3 regions of the Streptomyces erythrochromogenes genome follow, and region 1 is predicted to be linked to each of the others. Evidence: riboswitches for the same ligand, from Rfam matches in the RefSeq annotation. Region 1 holds a riboswitch; each other region holds the start of a gene.
What was found. A riboswitch is a leader RNA that binds a small molecule or an ion and turns the genes downstream of it on or off. The one in region 1 is predicted to bind cyclic di-AMP.

Region 1 (9,519 bases):
GGACAGCATCGAGTCGTCCAGGGTCCCGTGCGAGCCGGCCACCGTGAACACCACGGCCTCCCGGCCCGGGTCGACGGCCGAGAAGTGGATCACCTTGGCGTTCTCGGAGAGCTTGATGCCCGCCATGCCGCCCGCCGGACGGCCCTGCGGCCGGACCTGGCCCGCCGGGTAGCGCAGCAGCTGGGCGTCGTCGGTGATGAAGACCAGGTCCTCCTCGCCCGTGCGCAGCTCGACCGCGCCGACGATCCGGTCGCCGTCCTTGAGGGTGATGACCTCCAGCTCTTCCTTGTTGGCCGGGTAGTCCGGCACGACGCGCTTGACCACGCCCTGCTCGGTGCCCAGCGCCAGACCCTGCGAGGACTCGTCCAGCGAGGTCAGGCACACCACCTTCTCGTCCGCCTCCAGCCCGGAGAGGAACTCCGAGACCGGTGCGCCGCCCGCGAGGTTCGGCGCGGCGTGCGTGTCCGGCAGCTGCGGCAGGTCGATCACCGAGAGCCGCAGCAGCCGGCCCGCGGAGGTGACCACGCCGACGTCGGCCCGCGCGGTCGCCGCGACCTGCGAGACGATCAGGTCGTGCTTGGCCCGGGCGCCGCCCCCGTCCTGCGGCAGCGGCTCGCCGTTCGCCGTACGGGCCAGCAGGCCCGTCGAGGACAGCAGCACCCGGCACGGGTCGTCCGCGACCTCCAGCGGGACGGCGGCCACCGCGGTGCCCGCCGACTCCAGCAGGACCGTACGGCGCTCGGTGCCGAACTTCTTCGCGACGGCGGCCAGTTCCGCGGAGACCAGCTTGCGCAGCTCGTTGTCGGACTCCAGGATCCCGGTCAGCTCGTCGATCTCGCCCGTCAGGCGGTCGCGCTCGGACTCCAGCTCCAGGCGGTCGAACTTGGTGAGCCGGCGCAGCGGGGTGTCCAGGATGTACTGGGTCTGGGTCTCGCTCAGCGAGAACCGCTCGATGAGCCGGGCCTTGGCCTGGGCGGAGTTCTCGCTGTCGCGGATCAGCCGGATGACCTCGTCGATGTCGATGAGGGCCACGAGCAGGCCCTCGACGAGGTGCAGCCGGTCCCGGCGCTTGGTGCGGCGGAACTCGCTGCGGCGCCGGACGACCTCGAAGCGGTGGTCGAGGTAGACCTCCAGCAGCTCCTTGAGGCCGAGGGTGAGCGGCTGCCCGTCCACCAGCGCCACGTTGTTGATGCCGAAGGACTCCTCCATCGGCGTCAGCTTGTAGAGCTGCTCCAGCACTGCCTCCGGGTGGAAGCCGTTCTTGATCTCGATGACCAGGCGCAGGCCGTGGGCGCGGTCGGTGAGGTCCTTGACGTCGGCGATGCCCTGGAGCTTCTTCGAGCCGACCAGGTCCTTGATCTTCGCGATGACCTTCTCGGGGCCGACCGTGAAGGGCAGTTCGGTGACGACCAGGCCCTTGCGGCGCGCCGTCACGTTCTCCACGGCCACCGTGGCGCGGATCTTGAAGGTGCCGCGGCCGTTCTCGTAGGCGTCCTTGATGCCCGAGAGGCCGACGATCCGGCCGCCCGTGGGCAGGTCGGGACCCGGTACGAAGCGCATCAGCGCCTCCAGGTCCGCGTGCGGGTACCGGATCAGGTGGCGGGCCGCCGCGATGACCTCGCCGAGGTTGTGCGGGGGCATGTTGGTCGCCATGCCGACCGCGATCCCGGACGCGCCGTTGACCAGCAGGTTCGGGTAGGCGGCGGGGAGCGCGACCGGCTCCTGCTCCTGGCCGTCGTAGTTGGCGGTGAAGTCGACGGTGTCCTCGTCGATCGACTCCGTCATCAGCGACGTGGCGTCGGCCATCTTGCACTCGGTGTAGCGCATCGCGGCCGGCGGGTCGTCGTTGCCGAGCGAACCGAAGTTGCCGTGGCCGTCGACCAGCGGCAGCCGCATCGAGAAGGGCTGGGCCATGCGAACGAGGGCGTCGTAGATCGAGGCGTCGCCGTGGGGGTGGAGCTTGCCCATCACCTCGCCGACGACACGGGCGCACTTCACGTACCCGCGGTCGGGACGCAGACCCATCTCGTTCATCTGGTACACGATCCGGCGGTGCACCGGCTTCATGCCGTCCCGGGCGTCGGGCAGGGCACGGGAGTAGATCACCGAGTACGCGTACTCGAGGAAGGAGCCCTGCATTTCGTCGACGACGTCGATGTCGAGGATCTTCTCCTCGAAATCCTCCGGCGGCGGGGTCTTCGTGCTGCGGCGGGCCATCGCTGCGCGGCTCCTTAACCAAGAATGGGATGTGCTGGGTGTCTGGCTGGTCTGGCGGGGTCTGGCTGGGTCCTGCCGGAGTCCGGCGGGGGGTACGACGCGGACCATTGTGGCCCGAGGGACCGACAACGCCGACTCCGACCCAGGTCTGGCCCGGGAACTTATCCGGTGGCCGACGCGCTTGCATACAGTGGCAGGTCTGACGGAAATCTCTGCATCGCGATCGAAGGGACCACATGCCCATGGGTCACACGGCCACAGCCCAGGCCGGCTCCGGCGGCCTGACAGCGACCGAGCACCGGCTGGCCAACGGCCTGCGCGTGGTGCTGTCCGAGGACCACCTGACCCCGGTCGCCGCGGTCTGCCTCTGGTACGACGTCGGCTCGCGCCACGAAGTCAAGGGGCGTACCGGCCTGGCTCACCTCTTCGAGCACCTGATGTTCCAGGGTTCGGCGAGCGTACCCGGCAACGGCCACTTCGAGCTGGTCCAGGGCGCCGGCGGCTCCCTCAACGGCACCACCAGCTTCGAGCGCACCAACTACTTCGAGACGATGCCGACCCACCAGCTGGAGCTCGCGCTCTGGCTGGAGGCGGACCGGATGGGGTCGCTGCTGGCCGCCCTGGACGACGAATCGATGGAGAACCAGCGCGACGTCGTCAAGAACGAGCGCCGCCAGCGCTACGACAACGTCCCCTACGGCACCGCCTTCGAGCGGCTGACGGCCCTGGCGTACCCCGAGGGCCACCCGTACCACCACACCCCGATCGGCTCCATGGCCGATCTGGACGCCGCGTCCCTGGAGGACGCGCGCGCCTTCTTCCGTACGTACTACGCGCCCAACAACGCGGTGCTGTCGGTCGTCGGGGACATCGACCCGGAGAAGACGCTCGCCTGGATCGAGAAGTACTTCGGCACCATCCCCGCCCACGACGGCAAGCAGCCGCCCCGTGACGGCTCGCTGCCCGACATCATCGGGGAGCAGCTGCGCGAGGAGATCGTCGAGGAGGTCCCGGCCCGCGCGCTGATGGCCGCCTACCGGCTGCCGCACGACGGCACCCGCGAGTGCGACGCCGCCGACGTGGCCCTGACCATCCTGGGCGGCGGCGAGTCCTCGCTGCTGCACAACCGGCTGGTACGCCGCGACCAGACGGCCGTCGCCGCCGGCTTCGGCATGCTGCGCCTGGCCGGCGCGCCGTCGCTGGGCTGGCTGGACGTCAAGACTTCCAGCGGGGTCGAGATCCCCGCCATCGAAGCGGCCGTCGACGAGGAGCTCGCGCGGTTCGCCGCCGAGGGCCCGACCGCCGAGGAGATGGAGCGCGCGCAGGCGCAGCTGGAGCGCGAGTGGCTGGACCGGCTGAGCACGGTGGCCGGCCGTGCCGACGAACTGTGCCGGTACGCGGTGCTGTTCGGCGACCCGCAGCTGGCCCTCACCGCCGTCCAGCGCGTCCTCGACATCACCGCCGAGGAGGTGCAGGCCGTGGCCGCGGCCCGACTGCGCCCGGACAACCGCGCGGTGCTCGTCTACGAGCCGCTCGCGGCGGACGGCGCCGAGGGCGAAGAGGGCGAAGAGAACGCCGACAGCGACGAGAACGAGGGGGCGGAGCAGTGAGCGACACCGCAGCCGTCACGATGACCTTCCACCCGCGCCCGCAGGCCGGAGAGCCGCAGCCGTGGGCCTTCCCGGCCCCCGAGCGCGGGACGCTGTCCAACGGGCTGACCCTGCTGCGCTGCCACCGCCCGGGCCAGCAGGTCGTCGCGGTCGAGATCAACCTCACCGCGCCCCTCGACGCCGAGCCCGAGGGCCTGGACGGCGTGGCGACCATCATGGCGCGCGCCCTGTCGGAGGGCACCGACAAGCACACCGCCGAGGAGTTCGCGGCCGAGCTGGAGCGCTGCGGAGCCACCCTCGACGCGCACGCCGACCACCCCGGACTGCGTGTCTCCCTGGAGGTCCCGGCCTCCCGGCTGGCCAAGGCGCTGGGCCTGCTCGCCGAGGCGCTGCGCGCCCCCGCGTTCGCCGACGCCGAGGTCGACCGCCTGGTGCGCAACCGGCTCGACGAGATCCCGCACGAGCTGGCCAACCCACAGCGCCGCGCCGCCAAGCAGCTCTCCAAGGAGCTCTTCCCGGCGTCCCTGCGGATGTCCCGGCCGCGCCAGGGCACCGAGGAGACGGTCGCGCGGATCGACTCCGCCGCCGTACGCGCCTTCTACGAGGCCCACGTACGCCCGGCCACCGCCACCGCGGTGGTCGTCGGCGACCTGACCGGCATCGACCTTGACGCCGTGCTGGCGGACACCCTGGGCGCCTGGACCGGCGACACCGGCCAGGCCCGCCCCGTCCCGCCGGTGACCGCCGACGACACCGGCCGCGTGGTCATCGTCGACCGGCCCGGCGCGGTCCAGACGCAGCTGCTGATCGGCCGGATCGGGGCGGACCGCCACGACCGGGTATGGGCGGCCCAGGTGCTCGGCACGTACTGCCTGGGCGGCACCCTCACCTCCCGCCTGGACAAGGTGCTGCGCGAGGAGAAGGGGTACACCTACGGGGTGCGCGCCTTCGGCCAGGTGCTGCGCTCCACCGCGGACGGCAAGGGCGCCTCGATGCTCGCCATCAGCGGCTCGGTGGACACCCCCAACACCGGGCCGGCGCTGGAAGACCTCTGGAAGGTGCTGCGCACCCTCGCGGAGGGCGGTCTGACCGACGCCGAACGCGATGTGGCCGTGCAGAACCTGGTGGGCGTGGCCCCGCTGAAGTTCGAGACGGCCGCCTCGGTCGCCGGCACCCTGGCCGACCAGGTCGAGCAGGAGCTGCCGGACGACTACCAGGCACAGCTGTACGCGCAGTTGGCCGAAACCGGCACGGTGGAGGCCACCACGGCGGTCGTGAAGGCGTTCCCGGCGGACCGGCTGGTCACGATCCTGGTGGGCGACGCCGCGCTGATCGAGGAGCCCGTGCGGGCCCTCGGGATCGGTGAGGTCACGGTCGTCACCAACTGACGCCACGGGCGCCCGGACTACGGGCAACTGACTCAGGGCGCAAGGGGCTCCGGCGGTTTTCCGCCGGAGCCCCTTTTTGTCCGTTTAGTGGTGAGGTTGCTTGTATGCGGTGTGGCGTACGCAACAAAAAGCCGCGTCTGTTTGGCGATTGACTGATGATCCGCCTAGCGTCGGGCGTGCTGTCCGTCAGTTGTGCCCGCCGCACCCGCGGCACCGGGCAGCGATCGCCGAGTCCCCGTCAGGCGCGAGCCTGGGGAGCCGGGGACCCACATCAGTCCCTGGGGTGAATCGGACCCCCTCGCAAGAGGAGGCCCGTAGGAGACCTTCCTGCTCCGAACCCGTCAGCTAACCCGGTAGGCGAGAAGGAAGGAAAGGATCAAACCCTTCATGGCGTTTGGCAGTCGTCCCGCTGGTACCGGCAAGCACCGTGGTTCCAGCCGCCTGAGCAAGAAGACCGCCGGCTACGCCGGTATCGCCGCGATCGCCACCACGGGTGTGGTCGGCTCCCTCGCCGCCCCGGCCTTCGCCGCGGACAACCACAGCAGCTCCGCCCCGGAGAACGGGCTGGGTGCCGTCGTCGTCGCCGAGGACCTCGCGGGCGACATCGCGGACCAGGCCGAGTCCCAGCAGCGCGCCGCCGAGCACGCCGCCGCCAAGGCGCAGGCCGAGGCCGACGCCAAGCAGAAGGCCGCCGAGGCCAAGCGCCTCGCCGAGGCCAAGGCGAAGGCCGAGCGCGAGGCCGCCGAGCGCGCCGCCCGCGAGGAGGAGCGCAAGCGCCTCAACACCTTCGTCTCCCCGCTGGACGACTCGTACGTCAGCACGCAGTACAAGGCGGGCGGCGGCATGTGGTCCTCCGGCAGCCACACCGGCATCGACTTCCACGCCGCCTCCGGCACCTCGGTCCACGCAGTGGGCTTCGGTACCGTCGTCGAGGCCGGCTGGGGCGGTGCGTACGGCAACAACGTCGTCATCAAGCACAACGACGGCACGTTCACGCAGTACGGCCACATGTCGTCGCTGAACGTCTCCGTCGGCCAGCAGGTCACCCCGGGCCAGCAGATCGGCCTGTCGGGCTCCACCGGCAACTCCAGCGGCCCGCACCTGCACTTCGAGGCCCGCAGCGGCTCGCAGTACGGCTCGGACATCGACCCGATCGCGTACCTGCGCTCGCACGGCGTCAGCCTCTGACCCTCCGCGCCGCCCACCGGGCACAGCGCGCAGCGCACAGCTTCACGAAGACCCCGCCTCCCGAGCCGGGGTCTTCGTGTTTTTGCGCTCCGACGCAATGTTTCGGATTTCTGTCCGCTCTCGAAATTATGCTGTGCTGCAATAGAGTCGATGCGTGCGCGTGAGCGCGCACGGGGGCTGGCGGTCGGAAATAGGCGGAGGTTCGGTCTTGCGTATTCCTGCGCACGCGGTATGCACGGCAATTCGCGACGACATCGTCTCCGGGGTGTTCGAACCAGGCGGTCGGCTGACCGAGGAGGTGCTGGCCCGCCGGTACGGAGTCTCGCGCGTCCCGGTCCGCGAGGCCCTGCGGACGCTGGAGTCCGAGGGCTTCGTGACCACGCGGCGGCACGCCGGGGCCTGTGTGGCCGAGCCGACCGCGCAGGAGGCGGCGGATCTGCTGGAGCTGCGGATGCTGCTGGAGCCGCTCGCGGCGGCCAGGGCCGCCCGGCGCCGCACCGACGCGCACCTCAAGGTGCTGCGCGGGCTGGTCAGGCTGGGTCAGGAGCGGGCCAGGCGGGGCCAGGGCGAGGATCTGCGGGCGCTGGGGGGCTGGTTCCACGAGACGCTCGCACAGGCCTCCGGCAGCCCCGGGCTGATCGCGCTGCTCACCCAGATGCGGCACAAGCTGGCGTGGATGTTCGTGGTGGAGGCGCCGGTCCGGCCCGCGGAGTCCTGGGCGGAACACGGCGCGATCGTGGACGCGGTGGCCCGCGGGGACGCCGAGCGGGCGCGGACGCTGGCCGCGGTCCACGCCGACCGCGCGGCCGCCGCGCACCGGCTGCGGCAGCGGCCGGCGGTGAGCACTTCGCAACCTGCCGTAAACATGTCGAGCGGCCGGCATTAACAGGAGCCGTATACAAAGGATGGAATCGCGCGAATTCGCTGCGCGGGACAATTCGCTGCGCCGAATTCCTGTAGGCGGGCAGAAAGTCGCGCGGCGAATGTCGTGCGGCGAAATGCCCTCCGGCGAGAGGGCGCCGGTCTTCTTTTCCGGCGAGCGGTACTTCCCCGTCTCCGAAACGGCGAAGCCGCGGCCCCTCGTGGGGGTCGCGGCTTCGCCGTTCGCGCTGCGCGGGGTGAACCCGAAGGGTCAGACGGTCTCGGGGAGCTCTTCGAGACCCTCGGCGACCAGCTTCGCGAGGCGGTCCAGTGCGACCTCCGCACCCTCGGCCTCGGAGGCGAGGACGATCTCCTCGCCGCCCTGGGCGCCCAGGCCCAGTACCGCCAGCATGGAGGCGGCGTTGACGGGGTCGCCGCCGGACTTCGCGATGGTCACCGGGACGCCGGAAGCGGTCGTCGCACGGACGAAGATCGAGGCGGGACGAGCGTGCAGGCCCTCGGCCCAACCGACGTTGACGCGGCGCTCTGCCATGGTGATGCCCTTCAGGTTCTTACGGTTGTCTAGACCAGTCTCTCACGGCACCCTGAATGCTCCGACCGACCCTCGGCCCGAATCTCGCCGCTCCTCGACCTTCCCCAGCTTGCACCGGTTTGCACCGGCTTGCCTACTGCGCCGCGCGAGCGCTCTACGGCCCGGTCCGGCCGTAAGGTATGCGCATGACCATAGAGTCGGACCCGTCCTACCCGGCCCACTGGGAAGCCGACGTCGTCCTCCGCGACGGCGGCACCGCCCGGATCAGGCCCATCACCACCGAGGACGCCGGCCGGCTCGTCAGCTTCTACGAGCAGGTCTCGGACGAGTCGAAGTACTACCGCTTCTTCGCGCCCTACCCCCGCCTCTCCGACCGCGACGTGCACCGCTTCACGCACCACGACTACGTGGACCGGGTGGGCCTCGCCGCGACCATCGGCGAGGAGTTCATCGGCACCGTCCGCTACGACCGCATCGGTCCCGACGGCCGGCCCGCCTCCGCTCCCGCCGACGAGGCCGAGGTCGCCTTCCTCGTCCAGGACGCCCACCAGGGCCGCGGGGTCGCCTCCGCGCTCCTCGAACACATCGGCGCGGTGGCCCGCGAGCGCGGCATCCGCCGGTTCGCCGCCGAGGTGCTGCCCGCCAACACCAAGATGATCAAGGTGTTCACGGACGTCGGCTACGAGCAGAAGCGCAGCTTCGAGGACGGCTCGGTCCACCTCACCCTCGACCTCGAACCCACCGCCCAATCCCTCGCCGTGCAGCGCGCCCGGGAACAGCGCGCCGAAGCCCGCTCCGTGCAGCGACTGCTGGCCCCCGGCTCGGTGGCCGTCGTCGGCGTCAGCCGTTCCGGCGCCGGCGTGGGCGCCGCCGCGCTGCGCAACCTGCGCGACAGCGGCTTCCACGGCCACCTCTACGCCGTCAACGAGGCCGTCACGCGCGACCTCCTCGACGGGGTGCGGGCCTACCGCTCCGTCGAGGCCGTCGGCGCCCCCGTCGACCTCGCCGTGATCGCGGTCCCGGCCGAGCGGGTGCCCGAGGCGGTGGCCGCCTGCGGCGAGCACGGCGTGCAGGGGCTCGTCGTCCTCTCCGCCGGATACGGGGACAGCGGCCCGGCAGGACTCGCCCGCCAGCGCGAGCTGCTGCGGCAGGTGCGCTCGTACGGGATGCGCCTCATCGGACCCAACGCCTACGGGGTGATCAACACCGCTCCGGAGGTGGAGCTCAACGCCTCGCTGACCCCCGCGCCGATGCCGATGCGCGGCCGGACCGGCCTGTTCACGCAGTCCGGGGCGATCGGGATCGCCCTGCTCTCGGCGCTGGTCCGGCGCGGCGAAGGCCTGTCCTCCTTCGTCTCCGCGGGCAACCGGGCCGACGTCTCCGGCAACGACATCCTCCAGTACTGGTACGAGGACGAGGCCACCGACGTCGCCCTGCTGTACCTCGAAACCCTGGGCAACCCGCGGAAGTTCACCCGCCTCGCCCGCCGGACCGCCGCCGTCAAGCCCGTGGTCGTCGCCAAGGGCGGCCGCCACACCCCCGCCGGGCACGTCGTCCCCGGCACCCGGCTGTCGGAGGACACCGTCTCCGCCCTCCTGCGGCAGGCCGGCGTCATCCGGGTCGACACGGTCACCGAGCTGGTGGACGTCGGCCTCCTGCTGGCCTCGCAGCCGCTGCCCGCCGGACCCCGGATCGCGATCCT
Region 2 (9,519 bases), 820 kb from region 1:
CGGATGCCAGTGTGGGCGCAGCCGGAAGGGGCGTGGAGAAGGCCGACACCGTCGCCCTCCTGGAACGCGGCCGTACGATGTCGACCCCCGCGCTCCGCGCGGCCGTGGACCGGCTCGCCGCGCCCATGGACACCGTCGCCGCCTACCACTTCGGCTGGATCGACGCCCAGGGCCACCCGGCCGACGGCGACGGCGGCAAGGCCGTCCGCCCCGCCCTCGCCCTGCTCTCCGCCGAGGCCGCGGGCGCCGCGCCGGAGGTCGGCATCCCCGGCGCCGTCGCCGTCGAGCTCGTGCACAACTTCTCGCTGCTCCACGACGACCTGATGGACGGCGACGAGCAGCGCCGCCACCGCGACACCGTGTGGAAGGTGCACGGACCGGCGCAGGCGATCCTGGTCGGCGACGCCCTCTTCGCCCTCGCCAACGAGGTCCTGCTGGAACTCGGCACCGTCGAGGCCGGCCGCGCCACCCGCCGCCTGACCACCGCCAGCCGCAAGCTCATCGACGGCCAGGCCCAGGACATCTCCTACGAGCACCGCGAGCGCGTCAGCGTCGAGGAGTGCCTGGAGATGGAGGGCAACAAGACCGGCGCCCTGCTCGCCTGCGCGGTCTCCATCGGCGCCGTGCTCGGCGGCGCGGACGACCGCACGGCCGACAAGCTGGAGGAGTACGGCTACCACCTCGGCCTCGCCTTCCAGGCCGTCGACGACCTCCTCGGCATCTGGGGCGACCCGGAGTCCACCGGCAAGCAGACCTGGAGCGACCTGCGCCAGCGCAAGAAGTCCCTGCCGGTGGTCGCCGCCCTCGCCGCCGGCGGGCCGGCCTCCGAGCAGCTCGCCGAACTCCTCGCCGCCGACGCCAAGAGCAGCGACTTCGAGAACTTCTCGGAGGAGGAGTTCGCCGCCCGCGCGGCGCTCATCGAGGAGGCCGGCGGCCGCCAGTGGACCGCGGACGAGGCGCGCCGCCAGCACGCCGTCGCGATCCGGGCCCTGGACGACGTCGACATGCCGCAGCGGGTGCGCGAGCAGCTCGTGGACCTCGCCGACTTCGTCGTCGTACGCAAGAGGTGACCGCCACCCGACAGCGGATATGAATCGCGAGTCGCCGGCCGGCGCCGCCACCTGAACGTGGCGCGCACCGGCCGACGGCAGACCCCAGCACAGCACAGGACACTGTTCTAAGGGGAAGCCATGACAGCGACGACCGACGGCAGCGCGGAGAGCGCCGGCGCCGGCAGCGAATCCACCCCGGGCGCCCCGCCGCCCGGCCCCGCCGGGGCGGCCGCCCCGGGGACCGAGTACGGGCTCGCGGGCCCGCCCGACCCGGCCGGTCCGGCGGCCGGCGGCGCACCCACCGCACCGGTGGCGGTCACGGAGCGGATCGCCGCCCCGCCCGACCCGGCCCGGCGACCCGGCCCGCCGCCCGCCTACCGGCAACCGGGTGCGCCAGGCGCGGGACGCACCGCGGCGGACCTGCCCGAACCGCCGGACGGCTGCCCGCGCGAGGTGTACGAGGCCACCGCGCGCGCGACCCGGCACCTCCTGGACCGCCAGGACCCCGCGGGCTGGTGGAAGGGCGACCTGGAGACCAACGTCACCATGGACGCCGAGGACCTCCTGCTGCGCCAGTTCCTCGGCATCCGGGACGAGGCCACCACGTACGCCGCCGCCCTGTTCATCCGCGGCGAGCAGCGCGAGGACGGCACCTGGGCCACCTTCCACGGCGGACCGCCCGAACTGTCCGCCACCATCGAGGCCTACGTCGCGCTGCGCCTGGCCGGGGACGCGCCGGACGCCCCGCACATGAGCCGTGCCTCGGCCTGGATCCGGGCCAACGGCGGGATCGCCGCCGCCCGCGTCTTCACCCGGATCTGGCTCGCCCTCTTCGGCTGGTGGAGCTGGGACCACCTGCCCGAACTCCCGCCCGAGCTGGTGTTCCTGCCGTCCTGGGTGCCCCTGAACATCTACGACTTCGGCTGCTGGGCCCGCCAGACGATCGTCCCGCTCACCGTGGTCTCCGCGCTGCGCCCGGTCCGCCCGGGCCCCTTCGCCCTCGACGAGCTGCACACCGACGCGCGGACGCCCTGGCCCGCACCCCGCCTGGCCCCGCTGACCAGTTGGGACGGCGCCTTCCAGCGGATGGACAGGGCCCTGCACGTCTACCGCCGGTTCGCCCCGCGCCGGCTGCGCAAGGCGGCCATGGGCACCGCCGCCCGCTGGATCGTCGAGCGCCAGGAGAACGACGGCTGCTGGGGCGGGATCCAGCCGCCCGCCGTGTACTCCGTCATCGCGCTGCACCTGCTCGGCTACGACCTCGGGCACCCGGTGATGCGCGCGGGACTGGAATCCCTGGACCGGTTCGCGGTCCGGCGCGAGGACGGCGCCCGGATGATCGAGGCCTGCCAGTCCCCCGTGTGGGACACCTGCCTCGCCGCGATCGCACTCGCCGACGCGGGCGTGCGCCCCGACCATCCGGCCCTGGTCAAGGCCGCGGACTGGATGCTCGGCGAGGAGATCACCCGCACCGGCGACTGGGCGGTGCGCCGGCCCGGCCTGGCGCCCGGAGGCTGGGCGTTCGAGTTCCACAACGACACCTACCCCGACATCGACGACACCGCCGAAGTCGTCCTCGCCCTGCGCCGGATCAGACACCCGGACCCGGTCCGGGTCGACGCGGCCATCGCCCGCGGCGTGTCCTGGAACCTCGGCATGCAGTCGAAGGACGGCGCGTGGGGCGCCTTCGACGCCGACAACACCAGCCCCTTCCCGAACAGGCTGCCCTTCTGCGACTTCGGCGAGGTCATCGACCCGCCGTCGGCCGACGTCACCGCCCACGTGGTGGAGATGCTCGCCTTCGAGGGCCGGGCGGGCGACGCCCGCACCCGGCGCGGCATCGCCTGGCTGCTCGACGCACAGGAGCCGGACGGAAGCTGGTTCGGCCGCTGGGGCACCAACTACGTCTACGGCACCGGGTCGGTGGTGCCCGCGCTCACCGCGGCCGGCATCGCGCCGGGCCACCCCGCGGTCCGGCGGGCCGTGCACTGGCTGGAATCCGTGCAGAACGACGACGGCGGCTGGGGGGAGGACCAGCGCTCCTACAAGGACCGCTCGTGGGCCGGGAAGGGCGCCTCCACGCCCTCGCAGACCGCGTGGGCGCTCATGGCCCTGCTGGCGGCCGGGGAACGGGACGGCAAGGCCGTCGAACGGGGCGTCGCCCACCTGGTCCGGACCCAGCGGGCGGACGGCTCCTGGGACGAGCCGTACTTCACCGGCACCGGCTTCCCCTGGGACTTCTCCATCAACTACCACCTGTACCGGCAGGTGTTCCCGCTGACCGCGCTCGGCCGCTACCTGTACGGGGAACCGTCCGCCCCGGCAGGCTCACCCGCCGGGAACCCCTGATGTCCGCCGCCGGGGGCGACCGGGCGGACCGGGCCGGCCCGCTGCTCGTCGCGTGCGCCCTGCGCATCGAGCAGGTGGCGCTGCGCAGCGCGGGGCGCGGCTCCGTACACGGTACGGACCGTGCGCAGGCCGGGGCTTACACCCTCCTGCGCACCGGGATGGGCCCGCGCGCGGCCGAACGGGCCCTCCGCCGGGCCCTCGACCGGCCCGGGGCGGAGCGGGCCGCCGTCCTCGCCACCGGGTTCTGCGCCGGGCTCCTCCCCGGCATGAACCCGGGCGACCTCGTCGTCGCGGAGGAGATCCGCGACCCGCGGGGGACCGTCCCCTGCACCGGGACCGCGCTGCTCGCCGAGGCGCTGGCCCGGGCCGTCCCCGGCCGGACCGTGCACACCGGCCCGCTGACCGGGTCCGACCACGTCGTCCGCGGCCAGGAGCGCGCGCACCTGCGCGCCACCGGCGCCGTCGCGGTCGACATGGAATCCGCGGCGACCCTCTGGGCCGCGGTCCGGGGCGGCGACCGCCCCGTTGCGGCCGTCCGGGTGATCGTGGACGCCCCGGAGCACGAGCTCGTCCGAATCGGCACGTTGCGCGGGGGAATATCGGCCTTCCGTGTTCTGCGTGCCGTACTGCCCGCGTTTTTCGAATGGCACCGTTCTTCGCTGCTCCCCAGGAGGTGAGCCAGATGGCCATGCCGCTGCGCCAGACCATCAGGGTCGGGACCTATCTGCTCGAACAGAAGCTCCGCAAGCGTGAGAAGTTCCCGCTGATCGTGGAGCTGGAGCCCCTCTACGCGTGCAACCTGGCCTGCGAGGGGTGCGGGAAGATCCAGCACCCGGCAGGAGTGCTCAAGCAGCGCATGCCGGTGGCCCAGGCGGTCGGGGCCGTGCTGGAGTCCGGTGCGCCCATGGTGTCCATCGCGGGCGGGGAGCCCTTGATGCACCCGCAGATCCACGAGATCGTGCGGCAATTGGTGGCGCGGCGGAAGTACGTCTTCCTCTGCACCAATGCGCTGCTGCTGCGCAAGAAGATCGAGAAGTTCACGCCCTCCCCGTACTTCGCCTTCGCCGTGCACATCGACGGCCTGCGCGAGCGCCACGACGAATCGGTGGCGAAGGAAGGCGTCTTCGACGAGGCGGTCGCGGCCATCAAGGAGGCCAAGAGGCGTGGATTCCGGGTGACCACGAACTCCACCTTCTTCAACACCGACACCCCGCAGACGGTCATCGAGGTCCTCAACTTCCTCAATGACGACCTGCAGGTGGACGAGATGATGATCTCGCCCGCCTATGCCTACGAAAAGGCACCGGACCAGGAGCACTTCCTGGGCGTCGACCAGACCCGCGAACTCTTCAGGAAGGCGTTCGCGGGCGGCAACCGGCGGCGCTGGCGGCTCAACCACTCCCCGCTCTTCCTGGACTTCCTGGAAGGAAAGGCCGATTTCCCCTGCACGGCCTGGGCCATTCCGAATTACTCCCTCTTCGGCTGGCAGCGCCCCTGCTATCTGATGAGCGACGGCTATGTGCCGACGTACCGGGAGCTCGTGGAAGAGACCGACTGGAGCAAGTACGGCCGCGGAAAGGACCCGCGCTGCGCGAACTGCATGGCGCACTGCGGCTACGAGCCCACCGCCGTCCTCGCCACCATGGGCTCCCTCAAGGAATCCCTGCGGGCCGCCCGGGAGACGGTCGGAGGCAACCGGGACAGGTCGGCATGAGCCCGGCGGAAGGGGGGCGGGGCGGCGGGTTCGACCTCGGCGCCCTGTTGGCCGCGCGCGGGGCGGAGCGGTACGAGCTGCACGCCCGCCACCTCAACCACCAACTGCCCCGGATGCTCCGCACCATCGGCTTCGACAAGGTCTACGAGCGGGCCGAGGGGTCCCACTTCTGGGACGCCGAGGGCAACGACTACCTCGACATGCTGGCCGGCTTCGGGGTGATGGGCCTGGGCCGCCACCACCCCGTCGTCCGGCGGGCGCTGCACGACGTGCTGGACGCCCAGCTCGCCGATCTCACCCGCTTCGACTGCCAGCCGCTGCCCGGGCTGCTGGCCGAGAAGCTCCTCTCGTACAGCCCCCACCTGGACCGGGTCTTCTTCGGCAACAGCGGCACCGAGGCGGTCGAGACGGCCCTGAAGTTCGCCCGGTACGCCACGGGGCGCCCCAGGATCCTCTACTGCGACCACGCCTTCCACGGGCTGACCACCGGCTCGCTGTCGGTGAACGGCGAGGGCGGCTTCCGGGACGGCTTCGCACCGCTGCTGCCCGACACCCGGGTGGCGCTGGGCGACCTGGCCGCCCTGGAGCGGGAGCTGAAGCGCGGCGACGTCGCCGCCTTCGTCGTCGAGCCGATCCAGGGCAAGGGGGTCCTCGCGGCCCCGCCCGGATTCCTGCTCGCCGCGCAGGAGCTGCTGCACCGCCACAAGGCGCTGCTGATCGCGGACGAGGTGCAGACCGGTCTGGGACGTACCGGGGACTTCTACGCGTACCAGCACGAGCCGGGTGTGGAGCCCGACCTGGTGTGCGTGGCCAAGGCGCTGTCGGGCGGCTACGTGCCGGTCGGCGCGACCCTGGGCAAGGACTGGATCTTCAAGAAGGTCTACTCGTCCATGGACCGGGTGCTCGTGCACTCCGCGAGCTTCGGTTCCAACGCGCAGGCGATGGCGGCCGGGCTGGCGGTGCTGTCCGTCATGGAGGACGAAGGGCTCGCGGCCCGCGCCCGGGCGACCGGCGACCTGCTGCGCGGGCGGCTCGCGGCCCTGGTGGACGAGTACGAGCTGCTGCACGAGGTGCGCGGGCGCGGCCTGATGATCGGCATCGAGTTCGGGCGGCCCTCCTCGCTGGGGCTGCGCAGCCGCTGGACCGTGCTCCAGGCGGCCCGCAAGGGCCTCTTCGCGCAGATGGTCGTGGTGCCCCTGCTGCAGAAGCACCGGATCCTGACCCAGGTCTCCGGGGACCACCTGGAGGTGATCAAGCTGATTCCGCCGCTGGTCCTGGACGAGCAGGACGTGGACCGGTTCGTCGCCGCCTTCCGCGAGGTGATGGACGAGGCGCACGGCGGGTCGGGTCTGATGTGGGACTTCGGCAGGACGCTGGTGAAGCAGGCCGTCGCGGCGCGCTGACGACCTGCGTCCCCCCGGCCCGAGGCCGGCCCCGGTCCGGGTCCCGGGCGTCGGCCCCTCGTCCCGGGGCCCTCGTCCCGGGTCCCGGGCGTCGGCCCTCGTCCCGGGTCCCTCGTCCCGGATCAGACCAACAGCCGGTCCCGGAGCCGGTCGAGGGTCTCGGGCTTCAGCCCGAGGCCCTCCGCCAGGTAGCGGTCCACCCCGCCCCAGACCTCGTCGATGGTGTCGAAGGCGGCGACCAGGTACTCGGCGCGGGCGTCGAAGAGGGGCGCGAGCAGCTCCATCACCTCGGGCGAGCGGGCCTCGGCCGACTCGGAGCTGCGGCGCACCCGGTAGCGGCGGTGCGGGGCGTTGGACTCCAGGTAGTCCGCCACGATCGCCTCGCGCTCGACGCCGACCGCGAGCAGGGTGACGGCGACGGAGAGGCCGGCCCGGTCCTTGCCGGCCGCGCAGTGCAGCAGGGCGGGGACGCTGTCCTCGGCGATGGCGTGGACGACCCGGCTGTGCTCGGCGGTGCGGGTCCGGATGATCCCGCGGTAGGAGTTCGCCATCCGGGCGGCGGCCTTGCCGTCACCGAGGATCGAGCGGAGCTGGTCGAGGTCGCCGTCGCGGACGAGCCGCCAGAACTCCCGCCCGTCCGCCGGGTCCGAGAGCGGGATGTTGACGTTCCGCACGCCGGGCAGTTCGACGTCCGGGCCCTCCAGGGCGTGATCGGCGCCGTTGCGGAAGTCGAAGATGGTGTGGAGGCCGAGCGAAGCGAGGAACTCTGCATCGGTTTCGGTGGCATGTGCGAGATGTCCGCTTCGGAAGAGTCGTCCCGTCCCGACCCTTCGTCCATCAGAAGTCGGCAATCCGCCCACATCGCGGAAATTGCGCACTCCGGTCAGCTCCGGCTCCTGTATCTGCTGGGTCACGGGAACTCCTCCGCCTTCTCTTGGGGCGTCTGTCCGAATTGAGCCGTTTGGCGCCAACTTGCCATATCCGGAGGCGAGATCGGGCACCGCCCCGTGAGCCAGATCATACGGTGACCGTGAGTGCCTGATCGTCAAAGCCGAATGGCCCGGTGGGGGCGGCTGTTGGCGGAGCGGAATGGACGGAGGGTGACCGGAATTCCGGCGGTCCCTCATGTCTGTGAATCCGTCAGGGAATTCGCGGCTTGTTCGGCGTGCCCGCAAGGGATTACCTTCGCGATCGATCCGGGTGGATCGCCGAATCCTGCCGCCGCCCGGAAACCGCAACCGAACCATTTCGCGCGGCAGGAGCGGGGGAACCAGGTAAGCCGCTGTACCGGAGATCTTTTCTCCGATATGGCTCGGGGTGAAGTCGTTCATGTCCCGTACATGTACGGCCGGACATCTCCAGTCCGAACCCGACAGCTCACCTCGCAGGCGCCGGAGAGGAATGCGTCATGCCTGCAAAGGGTAAGCACCGCCGTCCCAAGTCCCTTTCCATTTCCCGCGGATTCGCGGTCGCAGGCACCGGCGGCGCGGCCCTCGCCCTGCCGCTGATCGGCGCCGCCGGCGCCCACGCGGCCGGCGCCCCTGCGGCGGCCACCGCCGTCGCACCCGCCGTGGCCCCGCAGGTCCCCGCCGCCCTCCAGGCCGCCCCGGCGGCCGCCGTGCAGGCAGCGCCGACCGTCTACACGGTCGTCCCGGGCGACTGCCTCTCCGAGATCGCCGCCGAGCGCAACCTCTCCGGCGGCTGGGAGCGGCTGTACGAGCAGAACCGCGAGGCGGTCGGCAGCGACCCGTCGCTGATCCACCCCGGCCTGAAGCTGACCCTCGGCGGCCGCGCCGAGGCCGCCCCGGTCGACGCCGCCCCCGCCCCGCGCACCGTTCCTGCCCCGCGCACCGCCCCCGAGTCCGCTGCGAAGGCGGCCCCGAAGGCCGAGTCGAAGCGGGCCGGACAGCCCGCCGCCCCGCAGGCGCGGCAGGACTCCGCCCCCGAGGCGCCCGTCGCGCAGCCGGCCGCCTCCGGATTCGTGGCCCCGGTCAGCGGTGGCATCTCCACCCAGTACAAGGTCGCGGGCGCCATGTGGTCCTCCGGCTACCACACCGGCGTCGACTTCATCGCCCCCATGGGCACCACCGTGAAGGCCGTCGGTGCGGGCACCGTGGTCTCCGCCGGCTGGAGCGGCTCGTACGGCAACGAGGTCGTCATCCGGCACGCGGACGGCAAGTACTCCCAGTACGCCCACCTGTCCCAGCTCTCCGTCTCCTCCGGCCAGAGCGTCACCGCCGGCCAGAGCCTCGGCCTCTCCGGCTCCACCGGCAATTCGACCGGCCCGCACCTGCACTTCGAGATCCGCACGAGCCCGTCCTACGGCTCGGACATGGACCCGATCGCCTACCTCCGCTCGAAGGGCGCCAGCCTCTGACGGCAGCCGCCGACGGAGCGCGGACACGCGTGGGGCCGGGACCCGAGGGGGGTCCCGGCCCCACGTGTACTTATTCCTTATCTCCCGCGTGGTACAGATCACGGCCCGTCAACCCCTCATTACGTTGGCGTAGGTTGGTTACGGGAGTGAAGTATGGGTTCTCGTGGCAGCGACGACGACGAAACTCAAGACCATCGGCTCGTACGCGGCGATCGGGGACAGCTTCACCGAGGGCGTGGGGGACCCGGGGCCGGGGGATTCTTTTCTGGGCTGGGCGGACCGGCTCGCCGTGCTCCTGGCCGATCAGCGCGAGGAGCACGACTTCCGGTATGCGAATCTCGCGGTGCGCGGGAAGCTCCTCGACCAGATCGTGGCGGACCAGGTACCGAGAGCCAAGGCCCTCGCCCCGGACCTGGTCACCTTCTGCGCGGGCGGCAACGACATCATCCGGCCCGGCAGCGACCCGGACGACGTGGCGGAACGGTTCGAGGCGGCCGTGGCCGACCTCACCGGGGCCGTCGGCCACGTCATGATCACCACCGGCTTCGACACCCGCGGCGTGCCGGTCCTCAAACACATCCGGGGCAAGGTCGCGACGTACAGCGCGCACGTGCGCGCCATCGC
Region 3 (9,519 bases), 2.5 Mb from region 1:
CGGCGACCGTCCGGCGGCCCACGAGACCCTGGCCCGGCTGCTGTTCGACGCGGAACGCCTGCACGGCCCGGCCCATCCCTTCCCGTCGGAGATACGCCGCACCCTGCAGTGGCTCAGCCAGGTCCGCTGACGTCCGGCCCGTCGCAGTGCGGCCCCGTCACGGCTGCCGGCGGCCGCCGCCGCGGGTGCGCAGGGCGGTGACCGCGAGGAGTGCCAGGGCCACCGCCGCGACCGACAGTCCGGGGAGCAGTCCGGGCGGGCGGAAGGAGCAGGCTACCCGCGTGGTGCCGGGGTCGAGGGGGACCGCGACCAGTCCCAGGTGGGTCGATGCGGGGCGGTCGTTGCAGGTCCAGCCGGCGATCGCGGGGACGGAGAGGACCGCCGTGCCCGTGCTGCCCGCGGGCAGGTCGGCCCGGACGCCGGAGGAGCCGACCCGGACCGAGGTCGCGGCCGTGGCGCGCAGGGCGGCCACCGCCGCGTCCAGTCGGGGGCGGTCCAGGCAGGACAGGGTCCAGCGCGGCGGCGGGGCCGCCTCGAAGACCAGCGCCGAGGAGGCGCCGCGGGAGACGCCCATCGGCTGGAGGGCGGCCCGGTTGCGGGGGGCGTTGCCGTTCAGCCGGAAGGCCGGGCCGTCGGCGAGGCGGGCCGTCGCGTTGTACTCCGGCGCCCACAGGTGGGCCTCGGTGCCCGCGCGGCAGACCCCGGGCGCGAGCGGGTCCTCGTACACGCGGGCACCCAGCAGCAGTTCCTGGTTGGCGAAGGGCGAGTCGCCGTAGGAGAGGGCCGCGCCGGTCGGGCGGGTCGTCACCAGCGGGGGCACCTCGGCGCGCAGCACCGAGCCGTCCGGCTGGAGGCGGGCGCCGACCGCGAAGACGGCGTCGGTGACCGGGTTGTCGATGCTCTGGACGTTGCGGCCGCGTGAGGTCCAGCCGGCGCCGAGCGCGACCATCGTCCGCGTGAACACCTCGGGGGTGTGGCTGCTGTAGTAGGAGCCGCCCTCCCCGCCCAGCAGCAGCGGGTCGTTGCCGGACAGGGCGGGCCGGCTGGGGTCGGTGCGGTACGCCGGCCAGCCCTCGGCGGCCGCCAGGGCCCGGGCGCGCGCGGTGTGGCCCTGCCCCCAGGACGGGTAGTCGTCGAGGCCGCCCAGTTTGCCCTTGTGGCCGAAGGCGGTGGTCGCCGCGGCCTGCGCGAGCAGGACCAGGGCCAGCACGGCGGCTGCCGGGAGCGCCAGGCGGCGGTGGCGCAGCGCCCACCAGGCCGCGCCCGCCAGCGCCAGGCCGGCCGCGAACAGCGCGTACCCCCAGGTCGTGGTCAGGGTGCTGGTGCGCGCCCACAGCGCGGCGGCCGCCAGCAGGCCCGTCCCCGCGGCCAGCGCGGGCAGCCGCGGCAGGCCGCGCTCCAGCGCGGTCCAGGCGGCGATGACGGCGATCCCGGCCAGGACGAAGGTCTGCCGGTACGGGCTGCCGTTCGGGGTGGCGAACAGGTGCCAGGCCAGATGGGTCGGCGCCCACTGCAGGGAGAGCGCGACGGCCGCCGTCAGTCCCGTCCACCACAGCCGGTCGCGCAGCGGCAGTGACCGGTGGAAGGGGAGCGCGGCGACCAGCAGCAGGATGCCGGTGGCGACGAAGACGGCGGGGGAGGAGAAGGAGTACGTCCCGGGCAGCAGCCGCGCGAAGAGGTCCGCCCAGGACACCGGCCGGAACTCCTTGACCCATCCCGGGTAGGCCTGCCCCGAGCTGAGGAACAGCGGCAGCAGGACCGGCGCCGCCACAGCGATGCCCGCCGCGGTGGTTCCTGCCGCCCGCGCGATCACCGCGATCCGGGTCCGCACGCCCTCCCGGGTCAGCACCACCCGTACCAGCAGCACCAGCGCGGCGCCGAGCGTCGCCATGTAGGCGGTGTAGAAGTTCGCCGTCCAGCAGACGGCCACGACCGGCGGCGCGAGCAGCACCCGCCGCCCGCGCAGGGCCCATTCACCGGTCAGGCACAGCAGGGGGAACGCGATCAGCCCGTCCAGCCACATCGGGTTGTAGGAGGCCTCGATCACCGACCAGCCGCACAGCGCGTACGAGGCCCCGAGCAGTCCGGCCGCCCACCACGGCCCACGGTGCAGGGTGCGCAGCAGCCAGGCCATGGCAGCCGCCGCGGCCGCCGTCTTGAGGACGGTGACGACGTACACGGCCAGGTCGATGTCGGCGCGCGGGAAGACGGCGACGAGGACGGAGAGCGGGCTGGTCAGATAGGTGCCGAGGTCGGGCAGGAAGCTCGTGCCGTATCCGGACTGCCAGTTGAACAGCAGTCCGCCCTGCGCGCGGCCGTGCAGGAGGTCCCACAGGTGCGCGTGGAACGGTACGAACTGATTGCCGAGGTCGTTGACGCTGCGGTGGCGCGATCCGTACGGGAAGACGCGGGCGGCGGCGTCTCCGGCACACACGGCCACCGCCGTGAGCAGGGCGGCGAGCGCCGAACCGGACAGACTGGCGCGGCGCGGCGAGCGGTGCGGTGTCGACATGGTGGGCCGACCCTGGCAGCACGGAGGGAAGCGGGGATGGCCGCGGAGTGGCTGCGACACGAACAGACACGTACCCCGGACACCCCGCGAATCGTTGGTCGAACCGGTGGCCCGGGCCACCCTTACTGCATAACATCGATCACCGCACGGCCCTTGTGCATTGACGCACAATCTCCCGGCCCTGGAGGCTCCTTTGCACCGTCGCACTGCGCTCTCCGTCTCCGCCGCCCTGCTCGTGGCGGCGCCCCTGCTGTCCGCCTGCTCGGGCGAGACCCGGCCCGGCACCGCGGCCGTCGTCGGCGGTGAACGGATCACCACCTCCGCGCTCCAGGCCCAGGTGAACGACGTCCGCACCGCACAGAACCGGTCCGAGCAGGCCGCCACGCTCATCGCCAACACCCCGCAGCTGGAGCGGATCAAGCTCGGCAAGATGATCCAGCTGCGGGTGCTGGAGCGGGCGGCCGAGGACGCGGGCATCTCGGTCACGACCAAGGAGATCGAGGACGCCCGCAAGGCGCAGGAGGGCGACAAGGGCGCGGCGGCACTGGAGCAGCTGGCCCTCCAGGCCCGGGTCCCGCTGGCGCCCGGGCAGATCGACGAGGACCTGCGCTTCCGGCTGCTGCTCGACAAGCTGAGCGAGCGCTTCGGCGAGGAGAGGATCATCGAGCCGCTCACCAAGGCGTCGGAGGCCCTCCACATCGAGGTGAACCCGCGCTACGGGGCCTGGGACGCCAAGCAGGTGGGCCTCGGCCCGGCGGACACCGCATGGATCACCCAGCGGACCCGGCCCGAGCAGGAACCCGCCGGAGCCTGACGTCCGCCGGCGGAGGTAGGTTCGGAGGGTGACCGACCACTCCCAGTCCACCGCCGCCGCCGCCGAGCCCACCGGCCGTATCGTCCTCCTGACCACCAGCCACCGGGTCGCCCCCGGGGTGCTGTCCTGGCCGGCGTGGCAGACCCTGCACGCCGCGGACCGGGTGCTGTGCGCCGACCCCGGCCACCCGCAGCTGCCGTACCTGCGGGAGGCGGGCGTCGAGGTCGAGCACACGGCTGCGGACGCGCACGAGCTGGTGGCTGCCTGCGCGGGCGGCCGCACGGTCGTGGTGCTCCCCGGCGGCGAGGGCGACCAGCGGCTCACCGACGGGCTGGCCCGGCTGGCCGGCTCCGGCCGGGTCTCGATGCCCGACCTGGAGCTGCTGCCCGGCTCCTACGACCTGCCGGGGGCGCGCCTGCTGGACCTGGTCCAGGTGATGGACCGGGTCCGCCGCGAATGCCCGTGGACCTCCCGGCAGACCCACCGGGGCCTGGCCAAGTACGCGATCGAGGAGGCGTACGAGCTCGTCGAGGCGATCGAGGACGGGGACCGGGAGGAGTTGCGCGAGGAGCTCGGCGACGTCCTGCTCCAGGTGGTCTTCCACGCCCGGATCGCCGAGGAGGGGGTCCCGGCGGGCGAGGACGGCGAGGACGGCGAGGACGACGGGGAGGCCCTGGGGGCCTTCTCCATCGACGACGTGGCCGGGGCCCTCGTGCAGAAGCTGATCCACCGGCACCCGCACGTCTTCGGCGACGAGCAGGCGGAGACCCCGGAGGACGTCCACGCCCACTGGCAGCGCACCAAGGCGGTCGAGAAGCGGCGGGAGTCGGTCACCGACGGGGTCCCGGTGGGCCAGCCGGGCCTGGCGCTCGCGGCCAAACTCGCGGGACGGGCCCGTGCGGGCGGCGTGGCCGTGGAGCTGCCCCGCGGCGAGGGCATCGGGTACGAACTGCTGGAACTGGCGGCGCGCGCCGAGGCGGAGGGCGTCGACCCCGAGACCGCGCTGCGCGCGGCGGCCCGCGTCTACCGGGACGCGATCCGGGCGGCCGAGGGCGTCGGAGCCCCCGCGCGGTAGTTCCTCCCGTCCGTTCAGTACTCCCTGGGGACGCGGGCCGAGGGGTCGTGCCAGTGCGGTGCCGGGCGGTTCAGGAACCATTCGCCGAAGCCCAGCGGGCGGCCCCCCGGCCCGTTGCCGGTGCCCCCGGCGGGTACGGAGTCGTGGAAGAGACGGCCGGGGCGGGCGCCGAGCCCCTCCAGGAGCCGGGCGGTCTCGTCGATGAACTGAGGCGGCCCGCTGAGGTAGACGTCCTGGTCGGGCCAGAGCCCCCGGTTGCACAGCGCCGTCGCGAGCCGGTCGGTGGCCTCGTTGCGGTGCCGGCCGGGCGCGGGAGTGATGTAGGTGACGTCGAGCCAGCCGCACGAGGTGCCGTACGCGTCGATGAGCGGCCGGTCGTAGAGGTGCGCGCCGTCGCGGGCCACCACGAAGAGCCGTACGTCCTGATCGGGCGGCCGGTCCGCGAGCTCCTCCAGCATGGCCCGGATCGGGGCCCAGCCGGTGCCGGCGGCGATCAGGCTGACCGGGCGGTCCGAGCGCCGGAAGGTCAGCGCCCCGCCCGCGGCGCCGAGCTTCAGGACGTCGCCGGGCCGCGTCTCGTGGACCAGGGCGGTGCTGAGCCGCCCGCCGTCGATCCGGCTGACGTGCAGGTCGACGGTGCCGTCCGGGCGGGGGGCGTTGCCGAGGGAGTAGGTGCGCCAGGTCCTGGGGACGCGCTCGCTGCTCACGCTCGTGTACTGGCCGGGGAGATAGGGGAAGGGGGCGTGCGGCCGCAGGGTCAGCACGCCGATGTCCCGCCCGTACTGGAGGTGGCGCACGACCTCCGCGTCCCACCAGGGGGGGGCCTCGCTCGCGTCGGCGCCGGCGAGCATGGCGTCGGCGATCCGCTGGTAGGCCTCGGTCCACGCCTTCTCCACCTGCGGGGTCCAGGCGTCGCCGGAGGTCTCGGCGAGCGCGGCGAGCAGGCTGGAGCCCACGACCGCGTAGTGCTCGGGGCGGACCAGGAACTTGCGGTGGTCGCGTCCCAGGTCGCGCAGGTAGGGGCCGAGGGTCTCGTCGTCGAGGCGGGAGACGACGTGGGTGAGTGCGGCGAAGAGCCGGTCCCGCTGGCGTTCCATGTCCTCGGAGGAGACCGGGAAGAGGTCGCGGACTCCGGGGTTGTGCCAGAAGAGGTGCGAATAGAAGAACTTGACCGCGTGCTCGGCCCGTCTCTCCACCACCGCGAAACTGCTTTTCAAGATCCTCACATCCACCAACCGAAAGTAGGAGTGCCGGACGGGGCGAGGTCAAGCGTTGTCCGATCTGCGGACAGCCGCGACGAAGCAGTCATATGGGATGACGAATCGGCGGGTCGCGGCCCGCGCCGGTCCGCCGGGACGCGGCGGCTACTGTCGGGGACATGCACGATCAGTCGTCCCCTCCCTCCGTCGGCGCGGCGCCCGAACTCTTCACGTGGGAGTTCGCGACCGACCCCTACCCGGCCTACGCGTGGCTGCGCGAGAACGCGCCGGTACACCGCACCAAGCTCCCCAGCGGGGTCGACGCCTGGTTGGTCACCCGGTACGCGGACGCCCGCCAGGCCCTCGCCGACCAGCGGCTCAGCAAGAATCCGGCGCACCACGCGGAGCCCGCGCACGCCAAGGGCAAGACCGGGATCCCGGGGGAGCGCAAGGCGGAGCTGATGACGCATCTGCTGAACATCGACCCGCCGGACCACACCCGGCTGCGGCGCCTGGTGTCGAAGGCGTTCACCCCGCGCAGGGTCGCCGAGTTCACCCCGCGGGTGCAGGCGCTCACCGACCACCTCATCGACGGGTTCGCGGCGAGGGGGGAGGCGGACCTCATCCACGAGTTCGCCTTCCCGCTCCCGATCTACGCCATCTGCGAGATGCTCGGGGTACCGCGCGAGGACCAGGACGACTTCCGCGACTGGGCCGGGATGATGATCCGCCACGGCGGCGGCCCGCGCGGCGGCGTCGCCCGGTCGGTGAAGCAGATGCGGACCTATCTCGGCGAACTCATCCACCGCAAAAGGGATGATCTGGGCGACGACCTGATCTCCGACCTGATCCGGGCGAGCGACCACGGCGACCACCTGACGGAGGGCGAGGCCACCGCGATGGCCTTCATCCTGCTCTTCGCCGGCTTCGAGACGACCGTGAACCTCATCGGCAACGGCGTCCACTCCCTCTTCATGAACCCCGTCCAGCGCGAGCGGCTGCAGAGCTCCCTGGCCGCCGGGGAGAGCGGGCTGCTGGCCACCGGTGTCGAGGAACTCCTGCGCTACGACGGCCCCGTGGAGCTGGCGACGTGGCGGTTCGCGACCCAGCCGCTGACCCTCGGCGGCGAGCGCATCGAGACCGGCGATCCGGTCCTGGTCGTCCTCGCGGCCGCCGACCGGGACCCCGAGCGGTTCGCCGATCCGGACACCCTCGACCTCTCCAGGACCGACAACCAGCACCTCGGGTACGGGCACGGCATCCACTACTGCCTGGGCGCGCCGCTCGCCCGGCTCGAAGGGCAGACCGCTCTCGCGACCCTGCTGACGCGCCTGCCCGATCTGGAACTGGCCGTTCCACCCCAAGACCTGCGCTGGCGTGGGGGGTTGATCATGCGAGGGCTACGCACTCTTCCCGTTCGCTTCACGGCTCAAAACACTTGTGCGACATCTGATTAAAAGTCAGATTCAGCTTGAACTTGTGACAATCGTTCGAAGGCCGCTAGGTTCTGCCGTTACCCCGCTGTTATGCGAAAGGTGATCCCTCATGCTCTCCGGGAACGGCCGTCACAGACGCCCCCGCCAGGTCCCCGCGCTGGTTGTCACAGCCGGAGTCACTGGCTCTGCGCTGGCCATGCCGCTGCTGGCAGCCACCAGCGCGACCGCTGCCGACACCACCACCTGGGACAAGGTGGCCGAGTGCGAGAGCGGCGGCTCGTGGAGCGCCAACTTCGGCAGTGGCGCTTACGGCGGTCTCCAGTTCACCCAGGAGCAGTGGCAGAACGCCGGCGGTCTGGACTTCGCCGAGCGCGCCGACCTCGCGAGCCGCTCGCAGCAGATAGCCGTGGCCGAGCGTGTGCTGGCTTCCCAGGGCCCGCAGGCCTGGCCGCTGTGCGCGGCCTCGGCCGGACTGGACCAGCAGGGTCCGGCCGCCGTCGTCGACCCCGGTCTGCCGGGCAGCCCCGGTGCGGTGGGCCCCGCGCCGTCCCGCCCCGACGACACGGTGCCCTCCACCACGGGCGGCAAGCCGGCCACGGACTTCGGGCTCCCGACCGCGGAGACCCCGAGCCCTTCGGGCAGCCCCTTCCTGATTCCCGACGCTCCGTCCGTCGGACTGCCCGTCATGCCCGCGCCCGACGTCCCGACGACGCCGCCGGCCGACCCGGGCACCCCGGTCGCCCCGACCGACCCGACGACCCCGCCGGTGACCCCCGCCGACCCGACGGCCCCGACCCTCCCGGCGGACCCGACGGCGCCCACGACCCCGCCGGTCACCCCCAGTCCGTCCCCGGCCGACCCGACCGCCCCCGTGGCACCGACGACCCCGGCGACCCCGGACGCCACTCCCGCCGAGGGCAACGGCAAGCACCGCGGTGCCCCCTCCCCCGAGGAGGGCGCCCCGTCCGATGCCGCGTCGGACCCCGTCTACACGGTGCAGGCGGGCGACAGCCTGGCGACCATCGCGGATGCCAAGGGCCTGAAGGGCGGCTGGAGCGGGCTCTACGCGGCCAACGAGCAGGTCATCGGCGGAGACGCCAACCTGATCAAGCCCGGGCAGAACCTGGATCTAACCACCTAATAAGGACAGTTGGTTCGACCGGAAAGACCTGATTGTCTGTTTTCTGTAAGTGAGACATGTGTCTCTTCCGGTCAACTGGCGTGTCCCGCCCCGGGGGTTCCGCAAACCCCGTTCTCACCTGCGCAAACACCCCCATGGGGAGCGCAAGTAGGGGCCGTTTCTCCCCGATGTTCCTGGTTGAGCATCGGGGAGGGACATGTCTACCTTCTGATTCGCCCGCCACCGCGGGCTCCTTCGACCGCATCGCCGAATCCTGCCGGCGGACGGGGGGAACAGTCGTCGCGTCAAGCGCCGAAGGCAGGAGCGGGGGAACCAAGGTAGGTGCCGCGAGCGGCCGTTGAGAGACGGTCACGCAACCGGCTTGGGGTTAAGCGGGGCGCAAGGTCGCACCGCCGGGCACTCACAGGCCCGAACCCGACAGCTCACCTCGTAGGCGTCGGTGAGGAGAAACCTCATGCTGCTTTCCGGCAAGGGCAAGCATCGTCGCGGTTCCAAGGCCGTTCGCATCGTCACGCTCGCCGGTGTCGCCGGTGTGGCCGTCGCCGCCCCCCTGATGACCGCGGGCGCCGCCAGTGCCGCCACCGCGTCCGAGTGGGACAAGGTCGCGCAGTGCGAGTCCGGTGGCAACTGGTCCATCAACACGGGCAACGGCTACTACGGCGGACTGCAGTTCTCGTCCTCCACGTGGGCCGCGTTCGGTGGCAAGTCGTACGCGGCGCAGGCCAACCAGGCCTCGAAGGCGCAGCAGATAGCCGTGGCCGAGAAGGTCCTCAAGAAGCAGGGCAAGGGCGCCTGGCCGCACTGCGGCAAGGGTCTGTCGAACTCGTCCTACACCGGTGGCGGCTCCACCGAGACCCCGGCTTCCACCAAGCCGAAGGCCGAGACGAAGAAGACCGAGACCAAGAAGACCGAGACCAAGGCCGCGCCGAAGAAGGACACCAAGCGCACCGAGGTCCCGACCACCCGCTCCGAGCGCACCGAGGCTCCGGCCGCGCCGAAGACCGGCAACGGCTCGTACGAGGTCAAGCCGGGCGACACCCTGGGCACCATCGCCGAGGCCAACGGCGTCAAGGGCGGCTGGCAGCAGCTCTTCGAGCTGAACAAGGACATCGTCTCGGACGCCGACCTGATCTACCCCGGTCAGAAGCTGAAGCTCAGCTGAACGCTGCGGCAATAGCCGCAAAAGCGTACGCACACGCAGAATTCCCACCGCCCGGCGCCCTTCCCCCCACGCGCCGGGCGGCGGTGTGTGCGGCCCCGCAAGCCGGTGATCAAGAGTCGTATGTCCCGGAAGAGGGGTATTCGGTCCCTTTTTCGTCCCAGGGGTCGGGCGGTCGGCCGG

Region 2: it holds a riboswitch for cyclic di-AMP, as region 1 does, so the genes downstream of both, OHA91_RS07405 (LysM peptidoglycan-binding domain-containing M23 family metallopeptidase) here and OHA91_RS10690 (M23 family metallopeptidase) in region 1, are expected to answer to the same signal.
Region 3: it holds a riboswitch for cyclic di-AMP, as region 1 does, so the genes downstream of both, OHA91_RS22615 (transglycosylase family protein) here and OHA91_RS10690 (M23 family metallopeptidase) in region 1, are expected to answer to the same signal.

Annotation. Positions count from the first base shown of each region.
Region 1 is NZ_CP108036.1:2,400,963-2,410,481, reverse strand. It holds gene OHA91_RS10705 (DNA gyrase/topoisomerase IV subunit A) at 1-2,217, opposite strand, end outside; gene OHA91_RS10700 (M16 family metallopeptidase) at 2,460-3,827, shown strand; gene OHA91_RS10695 (M16 family metallopeptidase) at 3,848-5,215, shown strand; cyclic di-AMP (ydaO/yuaA leader) riboswitch at 5,431-5,589, shown strand; gene OHA91_RS10690 (M23 family metallopeptidase) at 5,603-6,403, shown strand; gene OHA91_RS10685 (GntR family transcriptional regulator) at 6,612-7,289, shown strand; gene OHA91_RS10680 (HPr family phosphocarrier protein) at 7,536-7,817, opposite strand; gene OHA91_RS10675 (bifunctional acetate--CoA ligase family protein/GNAT family N-acetyltransferase) at 7,997-9,519, shown strand, end outside.
Region 2 is NZ_CP108036.1:1,582,208-1,591,726, reverse strand. It holds gene OHA91_RS07435 (polyprenyl synthetase family protein) at 1-1,070, shown strand, start outside; gene shc (squalene--hopene cyclase) at 1,191-3,401, shown strand; gene OHA91_RS07425 (phosphorylase family protein) at 3,401-4,078, shown strand; gene hpnH (adenosyl-hopene transferase HpnH) at 4,084-5,115, shown strand; gene OHA91_RS07415 (aspartate aminotransferase family protein) at 5,112-6,518, shown strand; gene OHA91_RS07410 (tyrosine-protein phosphatase) at 6,641-7,432, opposite strand; cyclic di-AMP (ydaO/yuaA leader) riboswitch at 7,745-7,924, shown strand; gene OHA91_RS07405 (LysM peptidoglycan-binding domain-containing M23 family metallopeptidase) at 7,927-8,895, shown strand; gene OHA91_RS07400 (SGNH/GDSL hydrolase family protein) at 9,059-9,519, shown strand, end outside.
Region 3 is NZ_CP108036.1:4,948,222-4,957,740, forward strand. It holds gene OHA91_RS22580 (serine/threonine-protein kinase) at 1-130, shown strand, start outside; gene OHA91_RS22585 (YfhO family protein) at 158-2,512, opposite strand; gene OHA91_RS22590 (SurA N-terminal domain-containing protein) at 2,706-3,326, shown strand; gene OHA91_RS22595 (nucleoside triphosphate pyrophosphohydrolase) at 3,355-4,401, shown strand; gene OHA91_RS22600 (globin domain-containing protein) at 4,416-5,600, opposite strand; gene OHA91_RS22605 (cytochrome P450 family protein) at 5,780-7,057, shown strand; gene OHA91_RS22610 (transglycosylase family protein) at 7,233-8,177, shown strand; cyclic di-AMP (ydaO/yuaA leader) riboswitch at 8,457-8,628, shown strand; gene OHA91_RS22615 (transglycosylase family protein) at 8,632-9,339, shown strand.